DNA from 4 places in the Ensifer sp. YR511 genome. Region 1 is predicted to be linked to each of the others. Evidence: riboswitches for the same ligand, from Rfam matches in the RefSeq annotation. Region 1 holds a riboswitch; each other region holds the start of a gene.
The links. Region 1 has a riboswitch for cobalamin ahead of nrdH (glutaredoxin-like protein NrdH). Riboswitches for the same ligand answer to the same signal wherever they lie in the genome.

Region 1 (4,206 bases):
GCGCTCGCGGGCGAGATAGCCGTGCAGGTTCATCTGCCCGAGGCCGATCGCGTGGCTGTCGTCGTTGCCCTTTTCGATCGAGGGCACGGACGAGATGTGGCTCATTTCGGAGACGGCGGTGAGGGCGCGGATCGAGGTTTCGATCGTCTGGCCAAAATCCGGGCTGTCCATGGCAGCGGCAATGTTCAGCGAACCGAGATTGCAGGAGATATCCTTGCCCATGTGCTTGTAGGAGAGGTCGTCGTTGAACGCGCTCGCTTCGCTCACCTGCAGGATTTCCGAGCAGAGATTGCTCATGGTGATGCGCCCGGCGATCGGGTTTGCCCGGTTCACCGTGTCCTCGAACATGATGTAGGGATAACCGCTCTCGAACTGGATCTCGGCGATGATCTGGAAGAAGTCGCGCGCCTTGATCTTGCGCTTGCGGATGCGGGCATCCTCGACCATCTCGCGGTACTTCTCGGTCACCGAAATCTCGGTGAGGGGCACGCCATAGACCTGCTCCACGTCATAGGGTGAGAACAGATACATGTCCTCGTTGTTGCGGGCGAGCTCGAAGGTGATGTCGGGGATGACGACGCCGAGCGACAGCGTCTTGATGCGGATCTTCTCGTCGGCGTTTTCGCGCTTGGTATCGAGGAAGCGCATGATGTCGGGGTGGTGGGCGTGCAGGTAGACAGCACCGGCTCCCTGGCGCGCGCCGAGTTGGTTGGCGTAAGAGAAACTGTCTTCGAGCAGCTTCATGACCGGGATGACGCCGGATGACTGGTTCTCGATCTGCTTGATCGGCGCGCCCATCTCGCGGATGTTGGTGAGCGACAGCGCCACGCCGCCACCGCGCTTGGAAAGCTGCAGCGCCGAATTGATGGCGCGGCCGATACTCTCCATGTTGTCCTCGATCCGGAGCAGAAAGCAGGAGACGAGCTCGCCGCGGCTCTTCTTGCCGGCGTTGAGGAAAGTCGGCGTTGCCGGCTGGAAGCGGCCGGAGATGATCTCGTCGACGAGATCGCGGGCAAGCCCCTCGTTGCCGCGCGCCAAGGCCATCGCCACCATGCAGACACGGTCTTCGTAGCGTTCCAGGTAGCGCTTTCCGTCGAAGGTCTTCAGCGTATAGGACGTGTAGTATTTGAACGCCCCGAGGAAGGTCGGAAAGCGGAACTTCTTTGAATAGGCATGATCGTAGAGATCGCGCACGAAGTTGAAGGAATACTGGTCCAGCACTTCCTGCTCGTAATAGCCCTCGGTCACCAGATAATCGAGTTTTTCCCGGAGGTTATGGAAGAACACCGTGTTCTGGTTGACGTGCTGGAGGAAGTACTGTTTCGCCGCCTGCCGGTCCTTGTCGAGCTGGATCCGTCCCTCTTCGTCATAGAGGTTCAGCATTGCGTTCAGCGCATGATAGTCGAGCGCTGCTTCCGTCGCCTTCAAGGGGCGTTCGAGTGTCGTGACGTCCAAAATCGTTCCATCCCGTTTTTGACATTGGCGACGTCCTCGTCGGTCCCGAGCAGCTCGAACCGGTAGAGATAGGGTACCCGGCACTTGGCCGAAATCACGTCGCCGGCGATCCCGTAGGTCGCGCCGAAATTGCTGTTGCCCGCTGCGATCACGCCGCGGATGTGAGAGCGGTTGCCCGCGTCGTTCAAGAAGCGGATGACCTGCTTCGGCACCGCCCCGCGGCCATCGTCGCCGCAATAGGTCGGCACGATCAGCACATAGGGCTCTGCGACCGTAAGTGCGTCCATACTTTCCCTGAGCGGTATGCGGGCGGCGCGAAGGCCGAGCTTTTCGACGAAGCGATGGGTGTTTTCCGAGCGACTGGAAAAATAGACGATCAGGCCCATCGCCCGCGTCCTTCAGGAAAGCGCGCTGATCATGTCCGGGCGGAAACCCGCCCAATGCCGCTCGCCGGCGACGACGACCGGGACCTGCCGATAGCCAAGACCCTGCACCAGCGCGAATGCATCGGAATCCTCGGAGATATCGACGATGCGATAATCGATGCCTTGGCGGTCGAGCGCACGGGTTGTGGCGGTGCATTGGACGCAGGCTGGTTTGCTGTAGACGGTGATCGACATGGGTTCCTCGTGAGGGTCTGGCAAATGGGCGCAAAAAGTCGTCGGATCGCGCGAACGCGAACCGTGGTGTTGGCGATTGGACACGAAACATCGCTCCCCGGTCGACTCGACCGGAGTTGACGTCGTCAAGCTGGCCCAAGGTCGGTTTCGCAACCGGGCCGGCTCGTTTTGGTCGGGCGCTCAGGAATTCCGCGGATGCGGGTTTTCAAGGCGCGGCCTTTCGATCAGGCGCGCAACAATGCGCACCCGTCCGCAGAAGGTGGATCTGAACTGGAAGAAACTGGCATGACTTCACCCCGAAGCTTTCGACGGGCTGCCGGGGAGACGTCGAGACGATCGGGCAGGCTCATCCTGCCACGCACTCAACCCCTCCGGACACCCCGCCCGTGGACGTTTGGTGATCGAGGCAGGTCTCCTGGCTTACGGGTCAAAGCTTCCATCCCGACCTTCCCGAGGCCTCATGCCTCAGTGGTCCAAATCCGGACAGTCGCTCGCCGTCTACAGTTGCGGGGGCAGCTACGGCATAGCCTCAGCGGAAACCCGCCGGCGCACCGTATTCCCGTCTTAGCTCCCAATCCTTGCGAATCGGAAGAACCTCGAACACTAGATATAGTAGTTCATCGCAAATCTGCGTCAATAGGTTCCGTATGTGGAAGGCGGGGGTAGGAGGGTGGTTTCTTTTGCAGTGTGGATAACGGGGAGTAAACAGCCGGTTGGCACCAAGGTTGTGGATAGGGCGCCCCTGGTGCGGACGCCCCATTCCATCAAGCAGCGAAAGCGGCCACGGGCCGGTTGTCCTCGTCGACGGCGACCATAGCGAACGTTCCGGTAACAGTCCGCTGTCGCAGACCGGTGAGGAGCTCTTCCGACCAGAGTTCGACCTCGACGGTGGCTGAACTGCGACCCGTCCGCACAATGCGGGCGATGGGTTCGATGATCGAACCGATCATGATCCGGTGCTTGAAGTCCATACCGGTGCAGGAGGCAAGGACGGTCGCCCGGCGGCTCCGGCGCGTCGCGACGACGAATGCGGCCTTCGTCATATGCGCGAGGGCGTTGCCACCGCATATGGCGCCGAAGCTGTTGGCCTGGCCGGGAAAGACGATGTCGACCATGCGTAGGGTGCCCGCCTCTTCGGGCGTGTCCGTTGCCACATCGAGCGGCGGCAGCATCCAATCCGTTTCATCGGCACGGGGCATCGCGACCATGGTGAAGGTGCCCCTGCTGCAAAGGGCGCGGCTGCCGGTGGCGATGTCTTCCGCGATCATCTCGACCTCGACCACCATCGAGCGGCGCCCGACACGAACCGGACGGCCGCTGAAGCAGACGATCTGACCTATGCGCGCAGGCGCACGAAAATCGATGCGGTCGCAGGATGCGGTGACGAAGGGAACGCGCCCGTGACGAGTGGCGACGATGAAAGCGATCCGGTCCATCGACGCGAGGGCGGCGCCACCAAAGAGCGTGCCATGATGATTGGTATCGCCTGGAAAAACGATGTCGATCAGGGTTTGTGGCGCCGGGGTTTCCCCCGGCGCCGTCGTGACTTCGTGTTGCCCCGTCATGCTTTGACGGCTTCGCGCGTATCGGCGGCAAAAGCCGCTCGAAGCGAGCGGGCGGCGGCGACCATGTTAACGAGCGCCGGCCGCGTCTCTTCCCAGCGCCTGGTCTTCAGTCCGCAATCGGGATTGACCCAGATCTGGTCCGGCGTGAGGCCCTCGGTCGCTTTTTCGATGAGATGCACCATTTCCTCGACGCCGGGCACGCGTGGCGAATGGATATCGTAGACGCCCGGGCCGATCTCGTTCGGATAGGCCTTGTCGGCGAAGGCGCCGAGCAGTTCCATTTTCGATCGCGACGTCTCGATCGACATGACGTCGGCGTCCATCGCCGCGATTGCGGCCATGATGTCGTTGAACTCGGAGTAGCACATATGGGTGTGGATTTGGGTCGCATCGCCCACCCCGGCTGCACTGAGACGGAAGCACTCCACCGCCCAGTCGAGATAGGCCTTGCGATCGGCATTTCGCAGCGGCAGGCCTTCGCGCAGTGCTGGTTCGTCGATCTGGATGATGGCGATGCCGGCGGCCTCGAGATCCGAGACTTCATCGCGCAGTGCTAGTGCGATCTG
Region 2 (4,206 bases), on a different contig from region 1:
ATTCTTGCTCTATATCATGTTTTGCCGCCGCCTATAGTCGTGTTCATCAGGATGTTCCAGAGGAGGAAACGCGATGAAGACCGACAACAAAGCGCGCCAGCGGATCGACCGCGTCTGGCTCACCGAAGAGGCTTGCGATCTCGAATCGTTCCGGGCGGAAGTCGAACGCCAAACCAGCCTGTCCGACTACCCCCATGCTTCCGGCTGCGAAAAGAATATCCTGATCTATGACAGCGCCGCGCTGATTGCGGCGTGCGGCGATGCCGAGGCGCGGCGTTCTGTTCTGGCGGAGATCTGCGAGGTACTGGCGACCGGGCCTGGCGTGGCGGTTTTCAAGCGCGCCTTTGCCGATACGACAGCAATCGACGTCGCAAGCGGGGTCTTTGACGCTATCATCGAAGAGCAACATCGCAGCAACAGCGGCGGCGGCGATCACTTCGCCAAACCCGGCGCCAATGACCGCATCTGGAACTCGCTGGAAAAGCACTGCCTGAACGCGCCGGAGAATTTCGCCTCCTATTACGGCAATGCCGTCATAGCGCTCGTCAGCGAGGCTTGGCTCGGGCCGAACTACCAGATGACGGCGCAGGTCAATCGCGTCAATCCTGGCGGTGCGGCGCAATCGGCGCACCGGGATTATCACCTCGGCTTCCAGACCGCGGCCGTGATCGAGCAGTATCCGGCGCATGTGCACAAGCTTTCACCGGTGCTGACGCTGCAGGGGGCGGTTGCCCATTGCGACATGCCGCTCGAAAGCGGACCGACGCTGTTCTTGCCCTATAGCCAAACCTATGTGCCGGGCTATCTGGCGCTCAACCGGCCGGAATTCCGCGCCTATTTCGACGCACACCACGTGCAGCTTCCCCTTGAAAAGGGCGACGTTGTCTTCTTCAACCCGGCGCTCTTCCATGCCGCCGGCACCAACCACTCCCGGGATATCCGCCGCGTGGCCAACCTGCTGCAGGTGTCTTCGGCCTTCGGTCGCGCAATGGAAACCGTTGACCGACTGACCATGAGCGCGACGCTCTATCCGGCCTTGCGGGCCTTGCTGGCGGGCGGGACGCTGACGCAGGCGGAAGCGGCCAACGCGATCTCCTCCTGTGCCGAGGGCTATTCGTTCCCCACCAATCTCGACCGGGATCCGCCACTCGGCGGGTTGGCGCCGAAGACGCAGGCGCAGTTGATGCGCGAGGCTCTCACTGCGGGGACGGGCGAACAAGAGTTTCTCTCGGTGCTGGAGGCGCAGGCGAAGCGCAAGCTGAGCTGACGAGCGAGTTACAATTTGACAGGCTCCCGGTGTGTTTCAGCCGGGAGCCGCAGCCGTTTCAAACGATCATTTCCGAGGGAGGAATTCGATGAGTGGACAATTGCAAGGCAAGATCGCCATCGTCACCGGTGGTACGCAGGGACTGGGCGCGACGATTGCTGGCCTTTTCGCCGAGCGCGGCGCTGAAGGCATCGTCATCTGCGGCCGCAACGCCGCCAAGGGGCGGGCGAAGGCCGAGCAGATCGGCAAGGCAAGCGGCGCGAAAGTCGTCTATGTCGAGGCCGATCTGGAAAAAGTAGAGGACGCCCGCAAGGTGGTCGCCGCTTGCGACGCGGAATTCGGACGGGTCGATGCGCTGGTCAACGCCGCAGCTATCACCGACCGTGGCACGATCCTCGACACCACGCCCGAACTCTTCGACCGCATGTTCGCGACCAATGTGCGCGCGCCGTTCTTCCTGATGCAGGAGGCGGTGAAGATCATGCGGCGGGAGAAGACCGAGGGCACGATCGTCAACATCGGCTCGATGTCGGCGATGGCCGGCCAGCCGTTCATTGCCGCCTATTGTTCGTCGAAAGGCGCGCTCGAAACGCTGACCAAAAACACGGCCTATGCGCTTCTTCGCAACCGCATTCGCGTCAACGGGCTGAATATCGGCTGGATGGCGTCCGAAGGCGAAGACCGCATCCAGCGCGAGTTTCATGGCGCGGCTGCCGATTGGCTCGAAAAGGTGGCGGCCGACCAGCCTTTCGGTCGGCTCGTCGATCCGGCTGAAGTGGCGCGGGCCTGCGCCTATCTGTCGTCGGCCGAGTCCGGGCTGATAACCGGATCGGTGATTTGCTTCGATCAGTCGGTCTGGGGCGCCTATGACGACTCGCCGCATCCGGTCGCTCCGCTTTGAGGCGGAGGCAAACGACTAAGCTCGACAGTAGCCGGCGGAAAGTGGCGCGCCATGTCTCGACCGGGTTGGCGCGCTTGTCTTTCTCAAACGGCTGTGCACTTAGTGCCGTCGTCAGGTGCCCGCGAAAGCGGGAGAATCGGGAATCCGGTGTCATTCCGGAACGTGCCCAACGCTGTGACGGGGACGATCGCCTCTAAGAGAGCCTTGAGTTGATTCAAGGTTTTGCCACTGGATCTTCAATCGATCTGGGAAGGCGAGGTGATCGGTTGAACCGAAGTCAGAAGACCGGCCTGGCGAGATAGACCGAACCCCGCGTGGACGGCGGGAGGTTTTCGCATTGTTGGGGATCGAACGATGCTGACTGAACCGAAGGGCGGCCTTGCGGCTGCCGGCGCCTTTTCGCTGCCAGAGCGGGAGGCCGTCTACCGTGCCATCGAGACACGTCGCGACGTGCGCGATGAATTCCTGCCCGCGCCATTGCCGGATGATCTGATCGGGCGCCTGCTGGCCGCTGCGCACAGCGCCCCGTCCGTGGGCTTCATGCAGCCGTGGAACTTCGTGCTGGTGCGGGCGGAAGAAACGCGTGAGCGCGTCTGGCAGGCGTTTCGCCGCGCCAATGACGAGGCCGCGCTGATGTTCGAGGCGGAACAACAGGCCAAGTACCGTGCGCTGAAGCTGGAAGGCATCCGCAAGGCGCCGCTCAGCATCTGTGTCACCTGCGACCGCACGCGCGGCGGTGCCGTCGTACTCGGGCGCACCCACAATCCGCAGATGGACGTCTATTCCACCGTCTGCGCCGTGCAAAACCTCTGGCTTGCGGCGCGGGCCGAAGGGGTGGGCGTCGGCTGGGTGAGCATTTTCCACGAGGCCGAGATCAAGGCGATTCTCGGCATCCCAGATCATATCGAGATCGTTGCCTGGCTCTGCCTCGGCTATGTCGATCGCCTCTATCAGCAGCCGGAACTCGCCGTGAAGGGCTGGCGCCAGCGCCTGCCGCTCGACGAGCTGGTTTTCGAAGACGGATGGGGACGCAGCAAGGAGAAGGCGTAAGGCCTCGTCCGATCAATTCTGGACCGGCTGATAGGCCGGTCCCTTCGGATGCTTGAGGTCGATGGCGGTTTCTTCCTGCGGCAGGTAGGTCGGGCCGACGACGCGAACCTTGTTCTTCGACGGATCGTAAGGCCGCTCTTCGGCCGGCGCCTTGGCGGTATTGCTCGCCGCTTCCGGCTTCTTGGTCTCGATGACGATGATCGACGACTGGTCGTCACCGATCTTCGTTCCGTTTGCCTTCGGTGTGGTCGAGGCGGTCTGGGGTATCTGGCAGCCGCACTGGCCGGGTTTTCCGACGGCGCGGGTGCGATAGGCAAAGGCGTTGGGCATTTCGGTATAGGGACGGCCGGTCACGGCCGAGACCATCTTGTCGCTCTCTTCCGTGTTGAGGTCGTGAAAATAGAGCTCGGTCTCAGCCCCCGGGCAGCGCGCCCGACAGGCCTGCTCGTCGCGCGGGAAATCGGCCGGCGTCGCATCCGAAGAAACCGGGAAAAAGGCGCCGTCGCAGGTGCGCACGCACATGGTTCTGAGCGTGCCGCTATAGTAGCGCTCCTGCGGCGCGTAGCCGTCTTCGCCTCGGCCGAGCATCGGGCCGTAGGCGTCTTCCGGCGGCAGGTCGGCAACGATGTTGCGGTGGCTTTCCGGCACGTCCGGTTCCACGCTTGCGAACTCCTCGCGGTCGCCATAGCAACCGTTGATCTCCAGCGCGGCGAGGATGCGTCGCCGGCTGTCGTCGCTGCCGCCGGCGACGATCTGCTCGCGCTCGGACTTCAGCATGCGCAGATTGTCTTCCATCTCGGCGATCAGGCTGTTGAGGCCGTAGCAAGTGTCGGGGTCGCCGCCGTCGAAGCCAATGGCGTTGCCGCCACTGCAACCCGCGCGGCGGCGGTCGTTCTTTGCCCGCCGCAGCTCGATATTCTGCCGCGAGATCGCGCTTGCGTAGTCGCGCGCATCGGCATTGCTGGCGACGTAGTCAGGCAGTTGCGCG
Region 3 (4,206 bases), on a different contig from region 1:
GATAGCGGATGAGTTCGACATAGTCATCCGGCACGCCGTCCGCCTTGAGATGCGCTGCGAAGTCGGAAACCGGAATGGCCTGATAAGAGATCCGACGGTTGGCGGCCGCGGCGATCTCGGCGACGGCCTGGGCAAAGGTCATCAGGCGCGGGCCGGTCAAGGCATAGACCTTGCCGATATGCGCATCGTCCAGAAGGGCCTCAACCGCCACGTCGGCAATGTCGTTGCAACTGACGAAGGGCTCGGTGACCTCGTCCACCGGCAGGAAGACCGAACCACTCACCACGCCGTCGGCCAGGAAGCCTTCGTCGAAGTTCTCGAAGAACCAGCTGCCCCGGATGACCGTCCAGTCGGCGCCGGAGGCCTGCAGCGCACGCTCGGAGGCTTCCGCCTCGTCCTCGCCGCGGCCCGACAGGAGCACCAACCGTTTGATGCCGGAGCGAACGGCAAGGCTCGAGAACTTGGCGATGACCTCGACGGCGCCCGGCACCGCCAGATCGGGCTGGTAGCAGACATAGATGCGATCGACATTTTCAAGGGCGGGCGTCCAGGTCGCCTCATCCGTCCAATCGAAGGAAGGCGACGCCGAACGGGCGCCGATGCGGACCGCTACGCCCCGCTCCCGAAGGCGATCGGCCACCCGCCGCCCCGTCTTGCCGGTACCGCCCAAAACCAGTGTGACTTTCTGAGACATCGTTTCCTCCTGAGGTTCCACCAACAAACATGAGCATCTCTCACATTTGCAAATGTGATAAATCCTCGTATTTTAGGAGTCAAGTCAAAATGTGAGCATTACTCATGATTCCAGATGCAAGTCCCGCCACGCTTCCCGCCGACGACGAGCCTGCGCTGCGCCGGACGCCGAGCCAGAAGCGCAGCCGCGAGCGCGTCGAGCAGATCCTTGCCTGCGCGACGGCGCTCATCCAGGAGAAGGGCAGCGACGCCATGCGCATGAGCGAAGTCGCTGAAAAGGCGGGGATTTCGATCGGCTCGCTGTATCAGTACTTCCCCGACAAGGCGGCAATCGTGCGCACGCTGGCCGAGCGCTACAATGCGGTCTGCAACGAGTGCATCGCGGCCGAACTGGCAAAGGTCACGTCGATAGCCGAACTGCGCGACGCCTTCTCGCTGCTGTTCGACATCTACTACGACATGTTCCTCGCCGAGCCGGTCATGCGCGACATCTGGTCGGCGATGCAGGCCGACAAGGCACTGCGCGAGATCGATCTTGCGCAAAGCCGCGCCGGCGGAAAGCTGCTTGCCGATGTCTGGGCCTGCCTTGTGCCGGAGACGCCGCGCGAAGAGATCGACAGCGCCGCCTTCCTGATCATGCATCTCGGCGACTGCACCATGCGACTTGCAGTCTCGGTCGACCGGGCCGAGGGTGACCAGATCGTCGAAGCCTACAAACGCATGACCATCAAGGATTTTGTCGCGGATGGACCGCGCGGCGGCGCGCACTCAATTGACAACTCCATGACACAATCCTAATCATCTGGGATCGATTGGTTCCCGGGACGCGAACGTGTTTCGGGAGTAAACGGGAATGTGACGGATGGACCCAAGCTGGGCATTCAAATCACGGCCGACCCCGCGACTGTAGAGCGACGTCGATCCACCGTTCCGGAGCGATCCGGAAGAAGCCACTGGCAAGACCGCGAGAGGGCGGCCGAGCTGGGAAGGCGAGGCAGATCGAGGGCATCGAGCCCAACGCCGTGAGCCAGGAAACCTGCCACTCGATACGGGCATAGGGCCCAACCGGGAATTTCCCGATGCCATCACGGAGGTTGTCATGGCTACGTCTACCATTTCGAGCACCCCGCTCTCCCTCAGCGATCGTCTGACCGCTGGCGTCATCGCGCTCTTCATCGGCGCATTCCTCGTCTTTGGCGCCGGCCTTGCCAACTCGGCAGTGCTGCACGACACGGCGCACGACACCCGCCACTCCTACGGCTTCCCCTGCCACTGACCGATGCGCCGGAACGTGAACAACGTTCCGCATCGAACAATCTGCGGACCTGAACGCATCCGGCCCGAGCCGGATGGAGGCCTGCGTGCATCCCGGTTTTTCCGGCGCGCGAAGGCCATCCGCAGCATAGGGAAAATGGGAAGGCTCAAGGACCACGCCACAGGGCGTGGCTTTTGTCGTTATCGAGGGATTTCAAGATGATTGTCAGAACGCTTCTGGCCGCGATCGTGGCTGGATTGATTGCCGGTGTCTTCATGACCGGCGCCCAGGAACTGCGCGTCACACCGCTGATCCTGCATGCAGAAGAATTCGAAGGCGAGGCACCGGCCGCCACCGAACAGCCCGCCGCCCAGCCGGGTGCGGCACAGCCGGCCGCAGAAAACCACGACCAGCATTCGTCGCTCAAAGCCGTGTCGCCGTTCGGCGCTTTCCTCGACGCTTTGTCGCCGATCACCCCGGCCTATGCCCATGAGGGCGAGCATGAGGAAGGCGGCATCATGTTCGGCATGAGCCGCTTCTCCGGCACGCTGATGGCGAACCTCGTGACAGGTTCCGGCTTCGGCCTGCTGCTCGCTGGCGTCAGCCTGGTGATCGGCTACCCGATCACGCTCAGGAACGGCGCGCTGTGGGGCGCCTGCGGCTGGCTTGCCGTGCACATGCTGCCGGCGATCGGTCTACCGCCGGAACTGCCGGGCTTTCCGGCAGCCGAACTCGGCGACCGCCAGACCTGGTGGCTGGTGACCGTGGCGCTCTCCGCCGTCGGCCTCTATCTCGTCGTCCTGCGCGAGGAGATCGTCTCCAAGGTCGCAGGCCTGGTGGCGATCGCAGCACCCCATGTCTACGGTGCGCCGCAGCCGCTCGATATCACCAGCAACGTTCCGGCCGTGCTCGGCGCCGAGTTTGCGGTTGCCGCACTCGCCACCACGCTTGCCTTCTGGATCGTGCTCGGCGTCGTCTCCGGCTTCATCAACGAGCGCTTCGTCAAGGCACAGTGATCACTGATCACAGATCGTCAGCAAAGCGACGGCGGGGTTCAGGTCCCGCCGTTTTGCATGAGATGCGCCGCCAGCCGCGCGCGGCGATCTTCCGGCTCCAGCAGCACGCAAGTGTCGCAGAAGCTGCCCCCTTCCGTCTTGAAGTAGAGACAGCAGCCGCAACGGATCCGATACTGGCGCGACAGCTCAGCGCCGCTTGCCGGATCGAGAGCCGCGATCTGCTCGTAGCAGAGCTCCTCTGAGTAGAGCCGCGAACCCGGTCGTTTGACGATCGCCAGCGCCTCGGCCATGCCGCGCGCCTCGTCGCCGATCGCGCGGCCGATTTCCAGGAACGCACCGGCCAGGGCATCAGCCGCGAGCCGCCATTGCGCCCCGCTCGACAGCCCTGCTCGCGCTTTCAGAACCGCAACGACGGGTGCCAGATGGGCGATGAAGCCCTGTTCGAATGCGCTGACGCCTTGGCCACCCTGGCGCTCCGTCGCCGGCGGATGCAAGCGAAAATGATAGCGCTTGCCCGCGACTTCGACGCCACGGTGAAGCCGCGTCCAATCCTCGAAACGAATGCCGGCCACCTCCGCCTGCAACCCGGCGCCGAGATGGAACGCGCCAAGGACTACGCTCAGCTGGCGGCTATAGAAGGCGATCAGATGCGCCGCCCGGATCCGGTCGGTCATGCCGACCCCGAAGAAATCCTGATAGGCGAGCCCCGCCTCAAGGCCAGCGCTGCCCGCAGCCCAGAAGTCGCCCGGCGCGCTGAAATCACTGGCCGCCGGCCCGAGCGAGACGGCAGCCTCGGGAAACTGGGCACGCAGATGGTCGGCGACGGCCAGCGCCTGCGGCGCAAACGCCGCGGTCTCCGCTGTCGGCCGGTGGTCGTTCAAGCGCATGCCGTCTCCGTCGTCCATTCTCATCCTCTGGCGCGGGATGCGGGCGGATTACCACACGCGCCTTCCCCCTCCTGCAGCCAGCCACCGTCGAAGCCCGCCCGCTCAAGGCCGAGACGGATCGCCGGCATGCTGCGCATCAGCGCCCAGCTAAGGCCGCTTTGCCAGTTCTCGATCATCATGACAACGATGCCCTGGTCAAGACCGACGACACGCGCATCGATCCAGCCCTCCGGGCCTGCGCCGGCGGCCAGGCTCGGATTGAAGCCGCCGGGAAAGCGCCCTTCGCTCAAAAGTCCCGGATAACTGTCTGCCATATGCACCAGGGAGGCCTGCGCCGCATCCGGCTCGAACGGCA
Region 4 (4,206 bases), on a different contig from region 1:
CCAGTGCGGCCGCATAGTCGAGAAACAGCCCGGCATTGTCCGAGCCGCCTTCGGTGAAGTAAGCCCAAAGGCGCTGGCGGTCGTCGGCTGCGACGGTGGAGAAAGGCTCCAGCCCCGGATCCGGCTTGTCGTCACCCGGCAGAACCGCGATCTCGAAACGATGGGTGACGGCAGCCGCATGCAGGGCTTCCAGCAGATAACGGAAATAGCTGGCGCCACCGAGCGGCCGGACGACGATCAGCTTGGCGTGACGCGCCGTGCGCTCGACGTAAGTGTCGACCGACATCGGGTGCATCAGGCTCATCAGGCTGGCGATGCGCAGGCTCAAGCCTCCGTCGCGTCGGCCGTGAGCCGCGGCGATCGAGGAGAGCTCGGTGTCGGCGGCCGATAGGAAAAGGATATCGGCCGGCGTTTGCCCAAGGTCGATCGCCTCGTTGCCGTCGGCGATCGTTCCTTTCTGGGCGAGAAGCAGATGCATTCGTCTTGTCCGTTGGGGCAATTCCGAACGAAAACGCTAAAAGCGTTCTCCATCCGGAACTGCATCATTTCAATGCGTTAGATCATTTCATTCAAAGAACGATCTACACGAGCGCGGTGATCGCAGCGCGCACCGCCGCCTCGTCCATGTCGTGCAGGCCGATGACGACGAGGCGCGTACCGCGCTTTTCGCCAGCGCCCCAGGCGCGGTCGTAATATTGGTCGATGCGGGCGCCGACCGCCTGGATCAGGAGGCGCATCGGCTTGCCGGGCACGTCTGCAAAACCCTTGAGGCGCAGAACGTCGTGCTCCGCGATTACGCCCTTCAGGCGATCGATGAAGGCGGCCGGATCGGCGATCGAACCGAGCTCGACGACGAAGCTGTCGAACTCGTCGTGATCGTGCTCCTCACCTGCCTCGTGCTCCATCTCGTGATGCGACTTGCGGTTGGCGATATCGCTTTCCGTGCCGACACCGAGGCCAAGCAGGATGGCAGCGGCGACTTCGCCGTTCTTCGCCTCGATCATCGTCGGCTTGCGGCTGGTGCGCGAAGACACCTCGTCGCGCACGGCCTTGAGGCCGGAGGCATCGATCAGATCGGTCTTGTTGAGAACGATGAGATCGGCAGCCGTCAGTTGATCCTCGAACAGCTCCTCGATCGGGCTTTCGTGATCGAGATTGTCGTCCTCGACGCGCAGCGCATCGACCTTGTCGTGGTCGTCGGCAAAGCGGCCAGCGGCAACGGCGGCGCTGTCGACCACGGTGACGACGCCATCGACGGTCACTTCGCTGCGGATATCCGGCCAGTTGAAAGCGGCGATCAGCGGCTGCGGCAGGGCAAGGCCCGAGGTTTCGATGATGATGTGGTCAGGGCGGTTTTCACGCTCGAGCAGCTTCGTCATGGTCGGGATGAAATCGTCAGCCACGGTGCAGCAGATGCAGCCATTGGTAAGCTCGATGATGTCGTCCTCGGTGCAGGCCTCGGCACCGCAGCCCTTCAAGACATCGCCGTCGACGCCGAGATCGCCGAACTCGTTGATGATCAGCGCGATGCGCTTGCCGTCGGCGTTCTGCAGCAGGTTGCGGATCATCGTCGTCTTGCCGGCGCCGAGGAAGCCGGTGATGACGGTCGCCGGGATCTTGCCCTGGTTGGCTCTCGCAGTGGTCATGGATCAACCCTTCATTTTCAGCGGCAAACCGGCCGCGACAAAGTAAACTTCAGCGGATTTCTCCGCAACGATCTGGTGAAGCCGGCCGGCATGGTCGCGAAACTCGCGGGCCATGCGGTTCTCGGGCACGATGCCGAGGCCGACCTCATTGGAAACAAAGACGAGGCGCGCCCGCGCCTCAGGCAGATACGCAACAAGGGCGGCGAACTCCGCCGTCATGTCGCGCTCTTCCAGCATGAGATTGGTTACCCATAGCGTCAGGCAGTCGATCAGGACCACATGGCTGGGATCATCGATGCGTCTGAGGATGCCGACGAGATCGAGCGGCTCCTCATGCGTCGTCCAGCCCTCGCCGCGGCGCGTCCGGTGATGGTCGATGCGCTCGCGCATTTCGTCGTCCCAGGCGCGGCCCGTGGCGACATAATGCATGGTGAAGCCGGACGCTTCGACGAGCCTCTCGGAAAAGCTGGACTTGCCGGAACGGGCGCCGCCAAGGACCAGCACGGGCCCGGCGCTGAGACTGCTCATCGTGGCTGCCTCAACATTCCCAAATCAGCCGTCGGTGGCAAAAGCCATCGGACGCGCCACGGGCGCGTTCTTGAAAACATCTGCGAGCCAAAACAACCTCCGTGATGGCGTTGGAGACAAAAGTCCCCTCGGGCGGAATGCCCGTGCCGGATGGCAGGTCTCCTGGCTCACGGCGTCACGGGCCGAACATCGCCTCGCCCTTAAAGGGCAAGGTTCCGATGTCAGGGCCCGAGCGGCCCGCCTCACCTTCCCGGCGTCTTTCCGGTGCCACAGCGAACCTTTGCGCGTCGTCTCCGACGCATGGGTGCTGTGAGGGACATCGTGAAAGGCGGACGATTCGTAGAAGAAGAGGCGTCCAAACCCGGCTGATCACGATGCCACGCCAGTGGCTTTTCCGGCTTGATCCCCGACCTGCCCCGATTGCCCGTGCAACCGGCCGACAGCCCGGCACCAAACCCGATGGCGAACCCTGACCGTTCTACAGTCGCGGGGTCGGCTGCGATAAGGATGCCCGATTTGGGTCCATCCGTCACATTCCCAATTATTCCCCCAGATCGCCACGACAAGGGGGAACCATCCAACACCTGATGATTAGGAAGCGGGCAGCCCAAAGTCAATCGACGCATGCGACGCCTCCCCGGCCGAGTTGCGCCACGCGACGATTTGTCGGGCGTCAGGCACGACGGCGGTGTGAGCGGGACCGATGTCGAAACCTAATGCTATGGATAGCAACCTGCTGCTAACACGTGTGTCAAAGTGCCGGGGGCGAATCTCGCCAGAAAAGGAACTTTTCGAGTGGATACCGACCTGCGCCGCGTCGTCCTCATCGTCTCCCTGTTGAACCTCGGCTATTTCGGGGTCGAACTCCTTGTCGCGCTTTCCATCGGCTCGGCGTCCCTCATGGCCGACAGCGTCGACTTGCTCGAAGACGCCTCCGTCAACATGCTGATTTTCTTTGCTCTGGCCTGGACGACGCGAACCCGCGCGCGAGTCGGCCTGGCGATGGCGTTCATTCTGCTGGTACCGGCGCTGGCCTTCCTTTGGACGGCCTGGGCGAAGTTCATGGATCCGGTCCCGCCAGAGCCCTTTGCCCTGTCCCTGACCGGACTTGGGGCGCTGGTGGTCAACCTCTTCTGCGCCTATCTGCTCGTCGCCTACCGTCACACGAGCGGCAGCCTCACGCTGGCAGCATTTCTCTCGGCCCGCAACGATGCCTTCGCCAATGTGGCCATCATCGCCGCGGGTCTGGCGACAGCCTACCTGTGGCAGTCGGCCTGGCCGGACCTGATTGTCGGCTTGGGGATTGCCCTGATGAACCTGGATGCCGCGCGGGAAGTCTGGGAAGCCGCAAGCGAGGAGCACGATGTCGCAGCGTAGTTCCCCCGGGGACCTGCTGGCTGACCCTTGCCGCGTCCCTAGTGCCTGAGCAACTCGTCCAGCCAGCGACGATCGAGCACAGCCTCCAGCTCGTTCGCGACATCGTCGAGCGCCGCATCGACCGATTGGCGGTAGTTGTTGGCGCCGCCTTCGATGCCGAAACTCTTGAGCAGCGCGCCGCGATAGGCGTCGCTGGTGAAGAGCCCATGCAGGTAGGTGCCCATCACGCGGCCATCGGCCGAAAGGGCGCCGTCGGCGCGATTGTCGATGCGCACCGACGGCCGGCCACAGTCCGCACCTTGCGTCTTGCCAAGATGGATTTCGTAGCCTTCGAGCGCCACATCATGCTCCAGCGACCAGGCGCGGCTGTTGCGCACCGTCTTTTCCGGCGCCATCTCGGTCTCGACCTCGAGCAGCCCGAGACCCTCGACCGCACGTTCGCCGCCCTCGATGCCGAGCGGATCGGTGACGCGCCGGCCGAGCATCTGGTAGCCGCCGCAGATGCCGATGACCCGGCCGCCCCGGCGCACATGACGTTCGAGGTCACGGTCCCACCCTTGCGCACGGAAATCGATGAGGTCGCCGATGGTCGACTTCGACCCGGGAATGACGACGAGGCCAGCGTCTGCCGGAATGGGACTGCCAGGCCGCACGA

Region 2: another riboswitch for cobalamin. It lies ahead of bluB (5,6-dimethylbenzimidazole synthase); the one in region 1 lies ahead of nrdH (glutaredoxin-like protein NrdH).
Region 3: another riboswitch for cobalamin. It lies ahead of BLU15_RS04350 (CbtB domain-containing protein); the one in region 1 lies ahead of nrdH (glutaredoxin-like protein NrdH).
Region 4: another riboswitch for cobalamin. It lies ahead of cobU (bifunctional adenosylcobinamide kinase/adenosylcobinamide-phosphate guanylyltransferase); the one in region 1 lies ahead of nrdH (glutaredoxin-like protein NrdH).

The regions. Positions count from the first base shown of each region.
Region 1 covers NZ_FNGR01000009.1:46,288-50,493, forward strand. Annotated here, with positions in the region: gene nrdE (class 1b ribonucleoside-diphosphate reductase subunit alpha) at 1-1,455, opposite strand, end outside; gene nrdI (class Ib ribonucleoside-diphosphate reductase assembly flavoprotein NrdI) at 1,425-1,841, opposite strand; gene nrdH (glutaredoxin-like protein NrdH) at 1,854-2,075, opposite strand; cobalamin riboswitch at 2,463-2,689, opposite strand; gene BLU15_RS17410 (acyl-CoA thioesterase) at 2,840-3,640, opposite strand; gene metE (5-methyltetrahydropteroyltriglutamate--homocysteine S-methyltransferase) at 3,637-4,206, opposite strand, start outside.
Region 2 covers NZ_FNGR01000001.1:134,320-138,525, reverse strand. Annotated here, with positions in the region: gene BLU15_RS00640 (phytanoyl-CoA dioxygenase family protein) at 74-1,267, shown strand; gene BLU15_RS00635 (SDR family oxidoreductase) at 1,356-2,168, shown strand; cobalamin riboswitch at 2,265-2,477, shown strand; gene bluB (5,6-dimethylbenzimidazole synthase) at 2,523-3,218, shown strand; gene BLU15_RS00625 (DUF2865 domain-containing protein) at 3,231-4,206, opposite strand, start outside.
Region 3 covers NZ_FNGR01000001.1:877,675-881,880, forward strand. Annotated here, with positions in the region: gene BLU15_RS04340 (NAD(P)H-binding protein) at 1-694, opposite strand, end outside; gene BLU15_RS04345 (TetR/AcrR family transcriptional regulator) at 799-1,491, shown strand; cobalamin riboswitch at 1,490-1,752, shown strand; gene BLU15_RS04350 (CbtB domain-containing protein) at 1,793-1,969, shown strand; gene BLU15_RS04355 (CbtA family protein) at 2,167-2,964, shown strand; gene BLU15_RS04360 (ferric iron reductase) at 3,003-3,869, opposite strand; gene BLU15_RS04365 (glucoamylase family protein) at 3,872-4,206, opposite strand, start outside.
Region 4 covers NZ_FNGR01000001.1:300,849-305,054, forward strand. Annotated here, with positions in the region: gene cobN (cobaltochelatase subunit CobN) at 1-478, opposite strand, end outside; gene cobW (cobalamin biosynthesis protein CobW) at 582-1,646, opposite strand; gene cobU (bifunctional adenosylcobinamide kinase/adenosylcobinamide-phosphate guanylyltransferase) at 1,650-2,174, opposite strand; cobalamin riboswitch at 2,309-2,767, opposite strand; gene BLU15_RS01430 (cation efflux transmembrane domain-containing protein) at 2,970-3,551, shown strand; gene BLU15_RS01435 (cobyric acid synthase) at 3,590-4,206, opposite strand, start outside.